DNA from 4 places in the Allobosea sp. BIWAKO-01 genome. Region 1 is predicted to be linked to each of the others. Evidence: predicted binding sites of a transcription regulator. Region 1 holds the regulator's gene; each other region holds the start of a gene.
What was found. Region 1 encodes PhoB, which activates phosphate uptake and scavenging genes when phosphate is short. Its sites were predicted from a motif close to TGTCATNNANCTGTCAT; they were not measured.
Positions count from the first base shown of each region.

Region 2: phnC (phosphonate ABC transporter ATP-binding protein) is a predicted target of PhoB. The motif match lies at 1,987-2,003, and genes of this name have one in related genera.
Region 3: BIWAKO_RS18150 (BtaA family protein) is a predicted target of PhoB. The motif match lies at 1,989-2,005, and genes of this name have one in related genera.
Region 4: BIWAKO_RS22980 (glycerophosphodiester phosphodiesterase) is a predicted target of PhoB. The motif match lies at 1,892-1,908, and genes of this name have one in related genera.

Region 1 covers NZ_BCQA01000001.1:1,663,593-1,667,221, reverse strand. Annotated here, with positions in the region: gene pstB (phosphate ABC transporter ATP-binding protein PstB) at 1-66, shown strand, start outside; gene phoU (phosphate signaling complex protein PhoU) at 115-834, shown strand; gene phoB (phosphate regulon transcriptional regulator PhoB) at 868-1,566, shown strand; gene BIWAKO_RS07670 (YnfA family protein) at 1,671-1,991, opposite strand; gene BIWAKO_RS07665 (TIGR03862 family flavoprotein) at 2,066-3,283, shown strand; gene greA (transcription elongation factor GreA) at 3,293-3,629, opposite strand, start outside.
Region 2 covers NZ_BCQA01000001.1:3,077,690-3,081,318, forward strand. Annotated here, with positions in the region: gene phnD (phosphonate ABC transporter substrate-binding protein) at 73-990, opposite strand; gene phnC (phosphonate ABC transporter ATP-binding protein) at 1,062-1,880, opposite strand; gene BIWAKO_RS36640 (ImuA family protein) at 2,104-2,931, shown strand; gene BIWAKO_RS14245 (Y-family DNA polymerase) at 2,951-3,629, shown strand, end outside.
Region 3 covers NZ_BCQA01000001.1:3,901,786-3,905,414, reverse strand. Annotated here, with positions in the region: gene BIWAKO_RS18155 (class I SAM-dependent methyltransferase) at 21-689, opposite strand; gene BIWAKO_RS18150 (BtaA family protein) at 686-1,936, opposite strand; gene msrB (peptide-methionine (R)-S-oxide reductase MsrB) at 2,098-2,538, shown strand; gene BIWAKO_RS18140 (acyl-CoA dehydrogenase family protein) at 2,597-3,629, opposite strand, start outside.
Region 4 covers NZ_BCQA01000001.1:4,910,024-4,913,652, reverse strand. Annotated here, with positions in the region: gene BIWAKO_RS22985 (RsmB/NOP family class I SAM-dependent RNA methyltransferase) at 1-1,188, opposite strand, end outside; gene BIWAKO_RS36090 (hypothetical protein) at 1,599-1,739, shown strand; gene BIWAKO_RS22980 (glycerophosphodiester phosphodiesterase) at 1,959-3,128, shown strand; gene BIWAKO_RS22975 (hypothetical protein) at 3,200-3,469, opposite strand.

The DNA of each region.
Region 1 (3,629 bases):
AACACCATCTTCATGAACCCGCACAAGAAGCAGACGCAGGATTACGTCACCGGCCGCTTCGGCTGAACCGGCGCCCAGCCTTCCAACTGCTTTGCCGACAAAGGATACGCCGCGATGACTGATCACATCGTCCGCTCTTATGATGCCGATCTCGAGGGGATCCGCCGCAGCCTGGCCGAGATGGGGGGCATGTCGGAGCGCATGCTCGGCGATTCGACGGTCGCCCTGGTGCGCCGGGATACCGGGCTGGCACAGAAGGTCATCAGCGCCGACCAGCGCCTCGACAATCTGCAGCGCGAGGTCGAGGAGAAGGCGGTGCTCACCATCGCCCGGCGCCAGCCGCTCGCCAACGATCTGCGCGAGCTGATCTCGGCCATCCGCATCGCCGCCGATATCGAGCGCGTCGGCGATCTCGCCAAGAACATCGCCAAGCGCGCAGTCGCCATCTCCGGCCAGTTCCAGCCGCCGTCGCGCGCGGTCGTCGGCCTCGAGCATATGAGCCGCCTGGTTCAGGCCCAGCTCAAGGACGTGCTCGACGCTTACGCCGTCAGCAACGAGCAGAAGGCCATGGAGGTCTGGCGCCGCGACGACGAGATCGACGCGCTCTATACCTCGCTCTTCCGCGAGCTGCTTACCTATATGATGGAAGACCCGCGCAACATCACCTTCTGCACGCATCTCCTGTTCTGCGCCAAGAATGTCGAGCGCATCGGCGACCACACCACCAACATCGCCGAGACGATCCACTATCTCGTTACGGGCGAAGCCTTGGACGCAGCCCGTCCGAAGCTCGACACGACCAATATCCTTCTGGACGCCGCCACCGGTGAGTGACCGGCGCCCGACACCTTTGGGACCGAGTGAGACATGCCTGCACGCATCCTGATCGTTGAGGACGAAGAGCCGCTGACCCTGCTGCTGCGCTACAATCTCGAGGCCGAAGGCTTCGAGGTCGATAGCGTCGCGCGGGGCGACGATGCCGAGCTGCATCTGCGCGATCATACGCCGGACCTCGTGCTGCTCGACTGGATGCTGCCGGGTCTTTCCGGCATCGAGCTCTGCCGGCGGCTGCGGACTCGTCGCGATACCGAGCGGGTGCCGATCATCATGCTCACCGCCCGCGGCGAGGAGACCGAGCGTGTGCGCGGCCTCGCCACCGGGGCCGACGACTATGTCGTCAAGCCGTTCTCGCTGCCCGAGCTGATCGCTCGCATCCAGGCGCTGCTGCGCCGCGCCAAGCCGGGTCATGTCGCCGGCCTGCTGGCTGCCGGCGATCTCGAGCTCGACCGCACCACCCGCCGTGTCCGCCGCTCAGGGAGCGAGCTGCATCTCGGCCCGACCGAGTTCCGCCTGCTCGAGTTCCTGATGCAGGCGCCGGGGCGGGTCTATTCCCGGGCCCAGCTGCTCGACGCGGTCTGGGGCCGCGACGTCTATATCGACGAACGCACCGTCGACGTCCATGTTGGCCGGCTGCGCAAGGCGATCACCCCTGACAACGCCAAGGATCCGCTGCGGACCGTTCGCGGTGCCGGCTACGCCTTCGACGAGACCTTTGCGCGGAGCTGAGACTTGGATCATCGGGTCGGATATCGAATCCGGTCCGATGATCTGATTTTCTATGGCTGCATAGGCTTTCCAGAAAACCGCAATCCACTTTTCGGGCCGATGCCCTAGCGCGGCCCTGCGATGATGATCGCGGCGCCGGCGAGGCAGATCAGCCCGCCGGCAATGTCCCAGCGGTCGGGGCGAAAGCCTTCCACGGCCCAGAGCCAGACGAGCGAACTGACGATGTAAACGCCGCCATAGGCGGCATAGGCCCGTCCGGCGGCTTCGCTCTCCGCCAGGGTCAATAACCAGGCGAACAGGGCGAGCGACACCAGTCCGGGCACGAGCCACCAGACCGGCTTGCCGAGCCGGAGCCAGCCCCAGAACGCGAAACAGCCGGCGATTTCGAGAATGGCTGCGCCGAGATAGGCGGCGATGGTCGGCATGGTTCGTCCCTGTCGGTCGCCCTTGAGGGCGGATCACCCTTGACCGCAGGGCGCGCTGACGGCAAGCCAGACCGATGCCAGCACACCACATTGCCATCATCGGAGCAGGACCCTCCGGGCTGATCGCGGCAGAGCGCCTCGCGGCAGCCGGGGACACCGTCACGATCTACGATCGCATGCCCTCGCCGGCCCGCAAATTCCTGCTGGCCGGGCGCGGCGGATTGAACCTTACCCATTCCGAGCCGCTCGACCGCTTCCTGCCCCGCTATCGCGATGCGCAAGCCTGGCTGGAGCCAGCCATTCGCGCCTTCCCGCCACGAGCCCTGCGCGACTGGGCCGATGCGCTCGGGCAGGATACGTTTGTCGGCAGCAGCGGGCGCGTCTTCCCGCGCGCCATGAAGGCCTCGCCCTTGCTGCGGGCATGGCTGCGCCGGCTCGAAGGACTCGGTGTCAGCTTCGCGCCTGGTCATCGCTGGACCGGCTGGAGCGAGGCGGGTGCTCTGACGTTCCGGAGCCGCGATGGTGCCGATGTCGAGGCGCAGCCGGACGCGACGCTGCTCGCGCTCGGCGGCGCGAGCTGGCCACGGCTGGGTTCGGATGGTGGCTGGGCACCCTTGCTGGCGGCGCGCGGGGTTGCGATTGCGCCGCTGCGCCCGGCCAATGGCGGCTTCACGGTCGATTGGTCCCAGACCATGCGAGAGCGTTTTGCTGGAGTACCGTTGAAGCGCATCGTCCTGAGCTTCGGCGGCCAATCCGTGCCCGGCGAGGCGATGATCGATGCGTCGGGTCTGGAAGGCGGCGCGGTCTATGCACTTTCTGCCCCGATCCGCGAGACGATCCTGCGCGAGGGCAGGGCGGTCATCACCATCGATCTGCGGCCCGATCACGAGGCAGCGCTGCTGGTCCAGCGCCTCGCGCATCGTCGCAAAGGCGTGACGCTGAGCAATCATCTGCGCAAGGCTGCAGGCCTTGCTCCATCCGCGATTGCGCTGCTGCGCGAAGCGGCGAAGGGGCCCCTCCCCGAAGACGCGGAGAGGCTGGCCGCACTCATCAAGGCCGCGCCTCTGGTACTGACCGGTCTCAGGCCGATCGAGCGGGCGATCTCCACCGCCGGTGGCGTCGCCCCCGCCGAGATCGAGGAAGGCTTCATGCTGAATCGCTTGCCCGGTACCTTTGCCGCAGGCGAGATGCTGGATTGGGAGGCGCCGACCGGCGGCTATCTGCTGCAAGCCTGTTTCGCGACCGGAGTCGCAGCTGCAGCAGGGATTCAGGCCTGGCTCGCCCGAAGCTGAACGATCGCCTCAGGCGATCGTGATGATCTCGACCGCCTCTGTGCCGATGCTGACGCTCTCGCCAATGCCCTTGCCCATCAGCGCACTCGCCAACGGCGCGACATAGGGCAGCGTTCCGTGTGCCGGATCGGCCTCGTCCTCGCCGACCAGCCGCCAGTTCTGCGTGCGCCCGTCAGCCCGGCGGATCGTCACTGTCGAGCCGAAGCGGACGATGTCGTGCCTTTCCTGCGCAGGGGCCAGCTTGGCGCTGGCGCGTCGCGCCGTCCAGTAGCGGAACTCGCGTCGCGTCTGAGCGATCTCGGAGCGGTCGCCTCCGGCCAGCGCCGCCGCGTGTTCGTCATGCCAG
Region 2 (3,629 bases), 1.4 Mb from region 1:
CGCCAGTCGCGGCGGGACGCCACTCCGTCATGGCCGGGGCAAGCCCGGCCATGACGGTCGGCGGGTAAGCGCTTACGAGGACTTCTTCTTGCGGAGCGCGTCGACGAACTTGTTCAGTTCGATGATCGGGTCGTAGGCCTTGTTGTCGACCGCGACGAGCGGACCCTGCTTGCCTTCATAGATCTTGTCGAAGGCGACCTTGTCCTTGGTGGCGAGATTGAGGACGGCGTCGCGGATCGAGGCCTTGAGCGGCTCCGGCAGGTCGGAAAGATAGGCCATCGGCGAGTTCACGATCTGCTCGGACTTGTAGATGATCCGGAAATCGTCGGCCTTGACCATGTTCTTGCGGGCCATGCGCTGCAGGTTGGATTCCTGCTCGTCGTTCCACCAGTTGGCGGCGATGTCGACAGTGCCCTGGCCGAGCGCGATGACCGCGTTCTCGTGGCTGCCGGTATAGACGACCTTGCCGAAGAAGGTCTCGGGCTCGATCTTCATGCCGTCGAGCACGAAGCGCGGCACATTGTTGCCAGAGGTGGAATTGGGATCGACGAGGCCGAGATTCTTGCCCTTCAGGTCCTCGACCTTCTGATAGGGCGAGTCCTTCTTCACGTAGAAGACGGAGTGGTAGCCCTTGGTGCCGTCGAGATTGGTCTCGATCGCGAAGGCATCGACCTTGGCGCCGGTCATGCGGGCGCGAGCGAAGGAGGCGGGGCCGTACATGCCGATATGGATGTTGCCGGCGCGCTGGCCTTCGATGATCGCGGCATAGTCGTTGGCGATGCGCAGCGTCACCTTGGTGCCGAGTTCCTTCGCGAGATAGTTGACGAAGGGGGTGTAGCGCTCGACGACGCCAGACGCGTTCTCGGACGGGATGATGGCGAAGACCAGCTCCGGATATTTGGCCTTCCAGTCCTGCGCGAAGGCGGGAGCGGCGAGCGTCGCGGCCAGGCCGGCGGCGGCGAGCGTGAGGGTATGACGGCGGGTCAGCATGGTTTGCTCCTGTTGAAGGCTGTTGGTGGTCTTTTCAGGCGTAAGCGGTCCTGGCCGGGCTCAGGTCCGGCTCAGGCTGCGCTCTGCTTGGCGCGCTTGGCTTCGGCGATGGCGATGGCATCGAGGGCGTCCAGCGCCTCGGCGCCGGCATCCTTGGCCTCGATGCCGTAGAGTTCGGCCGCGATCTCGCGGGTGAGCGCCTGCGGCACGTCGTCGAACACGACCTTGCCGGCGGCCATGCCGATCAGCCGGTCGCAGTATTTCGCCGCGATATCGAGGTCATGCAGATTGCAGATCACGGTGATGCCGTCCTCGCGGTTGATGCGGAAGAGCGCATCCATCACGACCTGGGTGTTGCGCGGGTCGAGCGAGGCGATCGGCTCGTCGGCGAGAATGACCTTCGGCTCCTGGACCAGGGCGCGGGCGATCGCGACGCGCTGCTGCTGGCCGCCCGAGAGGGTCTCGGCGCGCTGGGCCAGCAGATGGCCCATGTCGAGGCGCTCGAGCGCGGCGATGGCGCGGATCTTGTCGTCCGGCGAGAAGCTCTTCACCAGCGTCAGGAAGGTCGAGCGGTGATTGAGCCGGCCGAGCAGGACATTGGTCAGCACGTCGAGGCGGCCGACGAGATTGAACTGCTGGAAGATCATCGCGGTGTCGCGACGCCAGGCGCGCAGTTCGGCACCCTTCAATGCGGTGACATCGCGCTCGTCGCTGATCAGACGGCCGGAGCTCGGCTCCGCCAAGCGGTTGATCATGCGCAGCAGGGTCGACTTGCCGGCGCCGGAGCGCCCGATGACGCCGACCATTTCGCCCTTCGGGATCGACAGCGAGACATTGTCCACGGCGGCTTTGCCGCTGAAGCGCTTGGTCAGGCCTTCGATACGCAGCATGAACGGTCTTCCCATCGAGGAGCAAGCATGGCGACATCCGGACATGGGCGAGGCGCAGTCCGGAGCTCATGCTCTCTTGCAGTGCGCAAACCGGTATCGGCGACAGATGACAGGGCCGTGACAGCAGGATCGGGGGCTGTGGGCGGGCGTCACGGAGGTTGTTGACTCGTCTGAGGCGGCGGAGTCATAAAGAACAAAATAGGAACATTTGGAGTGCCAAGACGTGAGCGATCATGCCGTCGCCGCGCTGCGGCGAAGCATTGCCGGTTTGGAAAGCGTCTCCGTCTCCCTGGGCGGGGAGGCGAGCTTCAGTCTTGGCCACGCGGCGGCCGATGCGGCGCTGGGGCCACTGCGCCGCCATGCCCTGCACGAGATCGTGGCGATGGCGCATCAGGCTCCGGCGGCGACGGGCTTCGTTGCAGGGTTGATCGCGCGGCTGGAGCGGCGGCCGGTCGTCTGGCTGCGGCAGGATTCCGCCGGCGCAGAGGGCGGAGAGCTCTATGCGCCGGGGCTTGCGGCGTTCGGGCTCGATCCAAACCGGGTGCTGGCGGTGCGGGGACGCGATCCGCTTGCCGTGCTGAAGGCGGCGGGCGACGCCTTTCCGCGCGGCAATGACCCGCGCTCGGGCATCGGCGCGGTGGTGATCGAGCTCGAGGGCGCGCCGGCCTGCCTCGATCTCACGGCCAGCCGGCGTCTCGTCCTGGCGGCGCGGGATGCCGGCGCGACGGCTTTTCTCCTGCGGCTGGGAAGCAGTCCTGCTCCAAGCGCGGCGACGATCCGCTGGTCGGTTTCGGCGGCGCCTTCGGAGGGGCGGATGAGAGCGCATGGGCCGGGCCGGCCGAGTTTTGCGGTCACGGTGCTGCGCAACCGACATGGGGCGACAGGGCAGTGGGTGATGGAGTGGGACAGTCATGCGTATAGCTTCCGCGAGCCGCTTCCTGTCGCTCTGGTTCCCGCGCCTGCCCATCGATCGGACCAGACGCAGCCAGGGCGCATCCGTTCGGGCACTATCGCAGAGGCCTGGCCCGCAGCCCGGCGGGCCAGCGGATGATCCTGGTCCTCTTGTTGTGGTGGGCAAGGCGAAGGGCGCCTTCCGGCTGACGAGCCTCGATGCCGAAGCCGAACGCCTCGGCCTTCATGCGACCATGGCGCTGGCCGATGCGCGGGCGATGATCCCGCGGCTGGTCGTGGTCGAGGAGGACAAAGCGGCCGATGCGGCGCTGCTTTGCGCCGTTGCCGACTGGTGCGACTGCTATACACCGCTGGTCGCGCTCGATGGCGAGGATGGATTGCTGCTCGATATCTCGGGCTGCACCCATCTCTTCGGCGGCGAAGCCGCGCTTGGTCGCGACTGCCTGCTTCGGCTGAAACGACAGGGCTTTACGCTGCGCGCCGCCATTGCGGGGACGGCGCGTACGGCCTGGGGCGTCGCGCGCTACGGGCGCGGCGGCATCGTGCCGCCGGGCGGGGAGAGCGAGGCCCTGTGGCCCTTGCCGACAGCGGCACTCGGACTGGAGGCGGCACGGCAGCACGGGCTCGCCCGCATGGGCCTCACCCATATCGCCGATCTGGAGACGCGACCACGCGCGCCGCTGGCCGCCCGTTTCGGCCGCGACCTGCTCGACAGACTCGACCAGGCGTTCGGCCGCCTGCCGCAGGCGCTGTCGCCACGGCGACCGCTGCCGGAATGCATGGCGGAGCGGCGTTTTGCCGAGCCGCTGGCGCATGAAGCCGGTATCCGCTCTGCCC
Region 3 (3,629 bases), 2.2 Mb from region 1:
GCGCGTCCAGCGCCGGCTGCTCAGGCGGCCCGCCGCGTTGCCACGGCGTGGATGGCGTAGCCGCGAAGGAGCCGGGTCGTGCGGCTCTCGGCGCCCTCGATCCGCGACAATTCGGCAATTGCCTCGGGCAGGTCATGTCTTGGCGTGACATGAAACAATGTCAGCCAGCGATTGAGGACCGCCCTGAACGACGCAGGCAAGCCGGCCTGGTCGCCGAAATCGACGATATGCAGCGAACCGGTGGCCGTCAGCGTTCGCAGCGCCTGAGCGATCACTCCCCGCCAGGGCGGAATCATCGAGAGCGCATAGGAGATGACGATGCGATCAAATCCATCGCGCCCGAACAGGGCCGCCGCGTCGAAGCAGGTCGCGTCAGCCTGTGCCAGATGGATGCGCTCCGAGAGCCCCGATCTTGCCACGCTTCTCTCTGCCGTCGCGAGCATCTCGGCCGAGACGTCGAGACCGTAGCACTGCGTGCCGGGATAGGTCCGGGCGAGTTTGATCAGGTTGCGCCCGGTGCCGCAGCCGATTTCCAGGATGGCGCTGCGCGGCGCAGGATCGAGCTCGGCGATGAGCCGGTCCCGGCCAAGCAGATAGAACTTGCGGCTGGCGTCGTAGATATGGCGCTGGTGGCGATACATCCGGTCCATCAGGCCGGCGGCCTCGGTCGTGGCGCGGCCAGCGCTCATGCCGCCGCCCCCTGCAGCACATGGAGATGGAAGGCGCCATAGATCGACGAGCGATCGCGCTCTCCAAGCTCGCGGCTGCGCGCTTCCTCATAGCGCCATTGCCCGAGAATCGAGGCCGGCACCCGGCCAGGCAGAAGTCTCTCATCGGCGGCCGTCCGGAAGATCACGCGGGCGCCGGGTCGCGCCGTGCGCGTGATCTGCGTCCAGAGCGCCGTGAGATCCGCATCATTCATCCAGTCCTGGGCATCGAGCAGCACATAGGCATCGCAGCTCTTGGCAGGCTGGCTCTCGAGGTAGGCCGTGATCGCGCTCTGGTGATAGGCGACGCGGCCCGCCCGCTCTCGAACGGCCGCGAAATTCCGCCTTTCAAGATAGGGCGGCAACGATGCGTCCTCGTCCGTCGCATAGCCTCGTCCAAAGGCTTGCCGGGCAAAATAGTTCGACTTCAGGTCGAAGCCGCAGGCCAGCCTTTCGAGCCGGTGCCGGAGCACGCCGCGTATCCCGGCGTCGCCATCAGCCGCGAGAGCCTTGTACTGGGCCGGCGGGATGCCGAGACCATAGAGCGAGGCCGGCTGGCGCACCAGCCAACGCACCAGGGGCTTGTCGAAGACGGGAGCGATATGCCTGTCGAACAGGGCGCGCTGCTCGGCCATGTCGCGAGCCTGAAGCATCACGCGCGGATCGCAGCCGAGCGTGCGACCAAGGAGATGTCCAGCCCCGATGAAACGGCCGAGCAGGCCGTACCGGTAGAAATTGCGGGCAAAGACCTGGATGCGCCGGCGCCCGCTCAGACTGCGGCCTTCCCAATAGCTGCGAGAGACGCCATCGAGGCGTGGCGCGATCTCCGCGTCATAGAGCGCGACATTCGCCTGCGATTGCGCCTCGCCGAAAAAGCGCAGGAACTCCTCATGGCCTGCCAGGCTGTCGAGTGCGGCGAGCTTGAGCTTGCCGAGCGCGATATGGGCGCCATTCAGATCGACAGCGCTGATCTTCGCCGGGTTGGCCGTGAGATAGGACAGGATGTTGCAGGAGCCGGACGCGATCGCCACGACATGATCATCAGGGCGCAGGTCCAGCGCCTCCATGTCGACGACCGGGTCTTCCCAGATCTGCGGATAGACGAGCCCGGAAAAGGCCAGAGTGAACAGGCGTTCCAACATCCCCGCCCGCGACAGCGGCTTGCTGCGATGCACCGCCGTGGTCAGGCCCAATGTAGTTTCCCGCCGAACCGTACGCGCCGTCTGCATTCTTCGTTCCTCGCGCGGTCCGTTGCGATGGCGAGCCGACTAGAGGAGTCGCGTGACGGTTGGGTGACGCGCTTTGCGGATCAGCTATCCGTGAGGGCGGGCTGACGTGGAGCGCAATCATCCCCATATTCCGCCCGAAGCCTTTGAACGGGAGAATGACGATGGGACTGTCCGAACTGTTCGGCGGCAAGGCCAGGGAAGCCGGTGAGTTCGAATTCCAGCTGACCGACGAGGAGTGGCGCCGCCGCCTGACGCCGGAGCAGTACCACGTGCTGCGCGGGCATGGCACCGAGCGCGCCGGCTCATGCGCCTTGAATTTCGAGAAGCGCGCCGGGCGCTTCACCTGCGCCGGTTGCGGCAACCCGTTGTTCCAGTCCGGCAAGAAATTCGAGAGCGGCACGGGTTGGCCGAGCTTCGACCAGCCACTGGAGGGCGCGGTCGGGATCAGCGAGGACAATAGCTACATGATGCGGCGCACCGAGGTGCATTGCGCCCGCTGCGGCGGCCATCTCGGCCATGTCTTCCCTGACGGCCCGCCACCGACCGGACTGCGCTACTGCATCAACGGCGTCGCGATGGATTTCGCTCCGGCCGAGGCCTGAGCCAGTTGGCCGGCCGCGCTCCCGCTTCGGGAGGACGGCCGCTCTAAACTCGCGAGTGTTATTCCACGGCCGGGGCTGCCCGATGCGCCAGCGCGGCAGCGTCCACGGACGCCGGCAGATCGCCGAAATGGCCCGACCAGCGTCCCTCGAGCCGCGTCGCAATGAAGGCGTCGGCGACCATGTGGGGTGCGTGGCGCAGCAGCAGCGAGGCCTGCAGCGCCAGCGCCAGCCGCTCGACCAGCCGCCGCGCCTGTCCTTCGCTTCGCACCAGAATGGGTATCTCCGACTCCAGCGCGCTCAAATGCGCATCGAAGCGATTATCGGCGCCGGCCGCGCTTCGCATCTCCTCGATCAGCGCCACGAGAGAGCCCGGCTCTCGCTCCAGCGAGCGCAGCACATCGAGACAGATGACGTTGCCCGAGCCCTCCCAGACGCTGTTGAGCGGCGCCTCCCGATAGAGCCGGGCCATGGGGTTTTCCTCGATGAAGCCGTTGCCGCCATGGCATTCCAGGGCCTCGACCACCACCGCCGGCGCGCGCTTCGAGACCCAGTATTTCGCAATCGGCGCGCCGACCCGCGCCAGCAACCGCTCGCTCTCGCTCGCTTCCTGACGGTCGAGCGCCGCAAACAGCCGAAAGGCGAGCCAGGCTGCGGCCTCGGCCTCGATCGCAAGATCGGCCAGCACGTTCTGCATGATCGGCTGATCGATCAGCCCTCTCTGGAAGGCGCGCCGATGGGCCGCGTGATGCGCCGCCAGTGAAACGGCGAGCCGCATCTGCCCGGCCGACGCCGCCGCGATGTCCAGCCGGGAGCCTTGGTTCATGGCCAGGCCGGTGCGCAGGCCCCGGCCTGGCTCTCCGATCATCTGGCCGATTGCACCGCGGAATTCGACCTCGGACGAGGCATTCGAGCGATTGCCACATTTGTCCTTGAGCCGCTGGATCGCCACGCCGTTGCGCGAGCCATCGGGCAGCCAGCCCGGCACGACGAAGCAGGAAATGCCCTCGGCAGTTCGGGCCAAGGTCAGGAACAGGTCGGAATGCGGCACCGAGAAGAACCACTTGTGCCCGGTCAGGGACCATGTCCCGTCG
Region 4 (3,629 bases), 3.2 Mb from region 1:
TTCCGTCGACGACAGGATCTCCTGGCTCGGCACGAGGGTGAAGCTGGGATGGCGCTGCAGGAACCCTGAAACGGCCCCGTCATTCTCATCGGGAAGCACCGAGCAGGTGACATAGGCAATACGACCGCCGGGCTTCACCAGGCGGGCCGCGCGCGCCAGCACCTCGGCCTGTTCCTTGATCCGCTCGGCGAGCGCGCCCGGTCTGACGCGCCATTTTGCATCGGGATTGCGCCGCCAGGTGCCGGAGCCGGTGCAGGGCGCATCGACCAGGACGAGGTCGGCCTCGCCGACAACTTCGGTGAGCGATTCATGGCCGCGGCTGCGCGGGACGCGGATCTGGACGATACTGGCGCCCGAGCGCGCCAGCCGCTCATGCAGAGGCGCAAGACGACGGCTATCGAGATCGGTCGCGAACAGGCGACCCTGATTCTGCATCTGGGCGGCCAGAGCCAGCGTCTTGCCTCCGGCGCCGGCGCAAAGATCGACCACGGTCTCGCCGGGTCTGGCGCCGGCCAGCAGCGAGACGAGCTGCGAGCCCTCATCCTGGATCTCGAAGGCGCCCTCGAAGAAGCTCGGCTCGCTCTGCAGCGAGGGGCCGCGCCCATCCGCCCCCGGCAGAAAGCGGATCGCATCAGGGGACCATGCCCCCGCCTCCGCTCCGAGATGAGCAAGATCCGCCAACACCTTGGCTTGATTCGCCTTAAGGCGGTTGACGCGGATATCGATCGGCGCACGATCGGCCAGTGCAGCGCCCTCCGACACGGCCTGCTCGCCAAAGCTCGCTGAGAAAGCGGGCCAAAGCCATTCCGGCACATCGGCGCGGACCCAGCCCGGTGCATCGTCGAGATCGAAGGTGATCAGCCGGGTCGCCTCCTCGCGCGTCAGCGGTGCGGGCGCGTGGTTCTCGCCCGAGCACAGTTCGGCGATCTCTTCCATCCGGAGTTCGCGCAGGCCGGCCAGCATGCCGAGAACCATCGCCCGCGAGGTCTCCTCGCCCATGGCAAAGGCCGAGGACGAGCGACGGCGGAGCGCGTCATACACCAGCGTCGCAATTGCGGCGCGATCCTTTGACCCGGCAAAGCGCCGCGACAGGCCCCAATCCTTCAGGGCGTCGGATGCCGGTCGGCGACGCTGGATGATATCGTCCAGCACCTCGATGGCGGCGCTGATGCGGGCGGCAGGGGTCATTGCGTCGTTCCGTCTGGTGCCGGCGTCTGCGGCACAATCTCGGCGCTGTGGTGTCATATAGACGAGGCAGGGGCAACAACGTCTCGACCGGATACTTGAGGCGCAGGCATGTCTCGGACCGTCCGTCCCGGTTGAGCAGCCGTCCTGCTGCGCCACTCACGGGAGCTCCGGACCGGGCCATCCCCTGGCAGATTTTGCGGCACTCTCGCCGAATGCCACAATCCGCATCGGGGGTCCGGCCTTTCCGGGCTTACGGTCTTCGTCGCAGGATGATCCGGCAACCGAGGCTGACTGCCGTGCTGCGCCCAGCTTGAAAGTCGACGTATTATCATGTGAAGCCGTCTGCTTGACGAAGCGTCGTCGTCAGCTGCACACGGGGGCGATCGCTCCGATCAAGTGGAAACCACGCCATGCAGCGCCTTTGCCGAATCACGCTTGCCGGTCTTCTTGCCCTGGCCCTCACCGCCTGCGCCACGACGCCGCCGCCAGACCTGACCCCGCCCCCCCAGAAGCGCCTCGACGCCAAGACGACGCTCGAAAACAGGCGCTGAACCCGCCGCAGACACAAGGCGTCGCCCTGGCTTGGCCGGGCGACGCTTCTGCCGCGAATCGCGATCCTCGTCCGGCAGGACGCGGCAAGACTCCGACCGGACGGGCAGCGCCCCGCGCCTCGCTTAAAAGTTGTCGTAGCGTAATAAGACCACTTCACGGAGCTGTCATATCGTCTGATCATGGTCGCGCGCTCTTGCCGCGATCAGGGAACAGATCCGATGAAACAGACGCTACTTTCGGCCACGATGCTGGCCGCCCTCGCCTGCGGCGGCCTTGCTGCCACATCGCCCGCCTTTGCCCAACCCGTGCCGACGCTTGATGGGAAGAAGCCCCTCATCGTCGGTCATCGCGGCGCCAGCGGCCACAGGCCCGAGCACACGCTCGAATCCTACAAGTTGGCGATCGAACAGGGCGCCGATTTCATCGAGCCCGATCTTGTCGCGACCAAGGACGGTGTACTCGTCGCACGGCACGAGCCGATGCTGAGCGGCACCACCGACGTTTCCGAGCGACCGGAATTCGCTGCTCGCAAGACTGTCAGGAAGGTCGACGGTGTCGACACCAATGACTGGTTCGCCGGGGATTTCACCCTCGCCGAGATCAAGACGTTGCGCGCCAAGCAGGCGATGCCCGATCGCGACCAGTCGCATAATGGCAAATTTCCGATCCCGACGCTGCAGGAGATCATCGATCTCGCCAAGGCCGAAAGCACCCGGACTGGCCGGACCATCGGCATCTACCCCGAAACCAAGCACCCGATCTTTCATGCTGCGATCGGGCTGCCGCTCGAGGACCGCCTGCTCGACCAGTTGAAGGCGGCCGGCTGGACCGAAAAGTCCTCGCCCGTGATCATCCAGAGCTTCGAGACGGCCAATCTCAAATATCTGCGCGGCAAGACGCAACTGCGCCTCGTCCAGCTCGTCGATGCCGATGACGTCGACAAGGATGGCGGCATCGTCCTCGCCGCGCCCTTCGACAAGCCCTACGACTTCGTCGTCACCGGCGACAAGCGCACCTTCAAGGACCTGGTCACGGCCGACGGGCTGAAGGAGATCAAGACCTATGCCGACGGCGTCGGGCCGTGGAAGCCCTATATCCTCGCCGGCAAACAGACGATCGGCGACGACGGCAAGCCGAAGGATCTGAATGGCGACGGCAAGATCGACGAACAGGATCGGGTGCTGATCGCACCGACCAATGTCGTCAAGGACGCGCATGCGGCCGGCCTCTTCGTCCATACCTGGACGTTCCGCAGCGAGCCGAAGCGGTTGGCCTCGAATTTCAAGGGCGATCCCGCGGCCGAGTACAAGGCCTTCTTCGACCTCGGCATCGACGGGCTGTTCTCGGACTTCCCCGATGCCGCCGTGAAGGCCCGCAACGCCAAATAAGCCAGCCCCAACGACCAGAAGCCCGCCCCGGATCACCGGGGCGGGCTTTCTCTGCACATTTCAGCGGGAGATCAATCGCAGATCCGCCTCGTCCGCCTGATCTCGCCGCGCGGCGTTTCCTCGATAGTCCTCACGGTGCGGCAATCGTCGCGCCAGCTGCTGCGCTCCCAGCGCGCGCGTTCGCGCATGCGCTCGTCGCGGCGGATTTCGCGGTCGATGGCGCGGTCGCGCGGCGAGCGTGGATCGACCGAGACGCCGCCCGGTCCAATGTTGATCGACTGGGCATAGGCGCCGCTCGTCGCAAGCAGGACAGCAGTCATCATCGGAATAATGAATCTCATGATGCGTTCCTCCGTTCTGCAGGCAAGAACGGGGTACATCTCGAATTGTTCCGGAATTTGATCGCGCCGAAACGGGCCGATACCGGCCCCATCTCTATCTATGGTCGTCGGATCAATCGCTGTGGCGGCGTCCACTATGGCAGACGACCTTCGTTCCTCG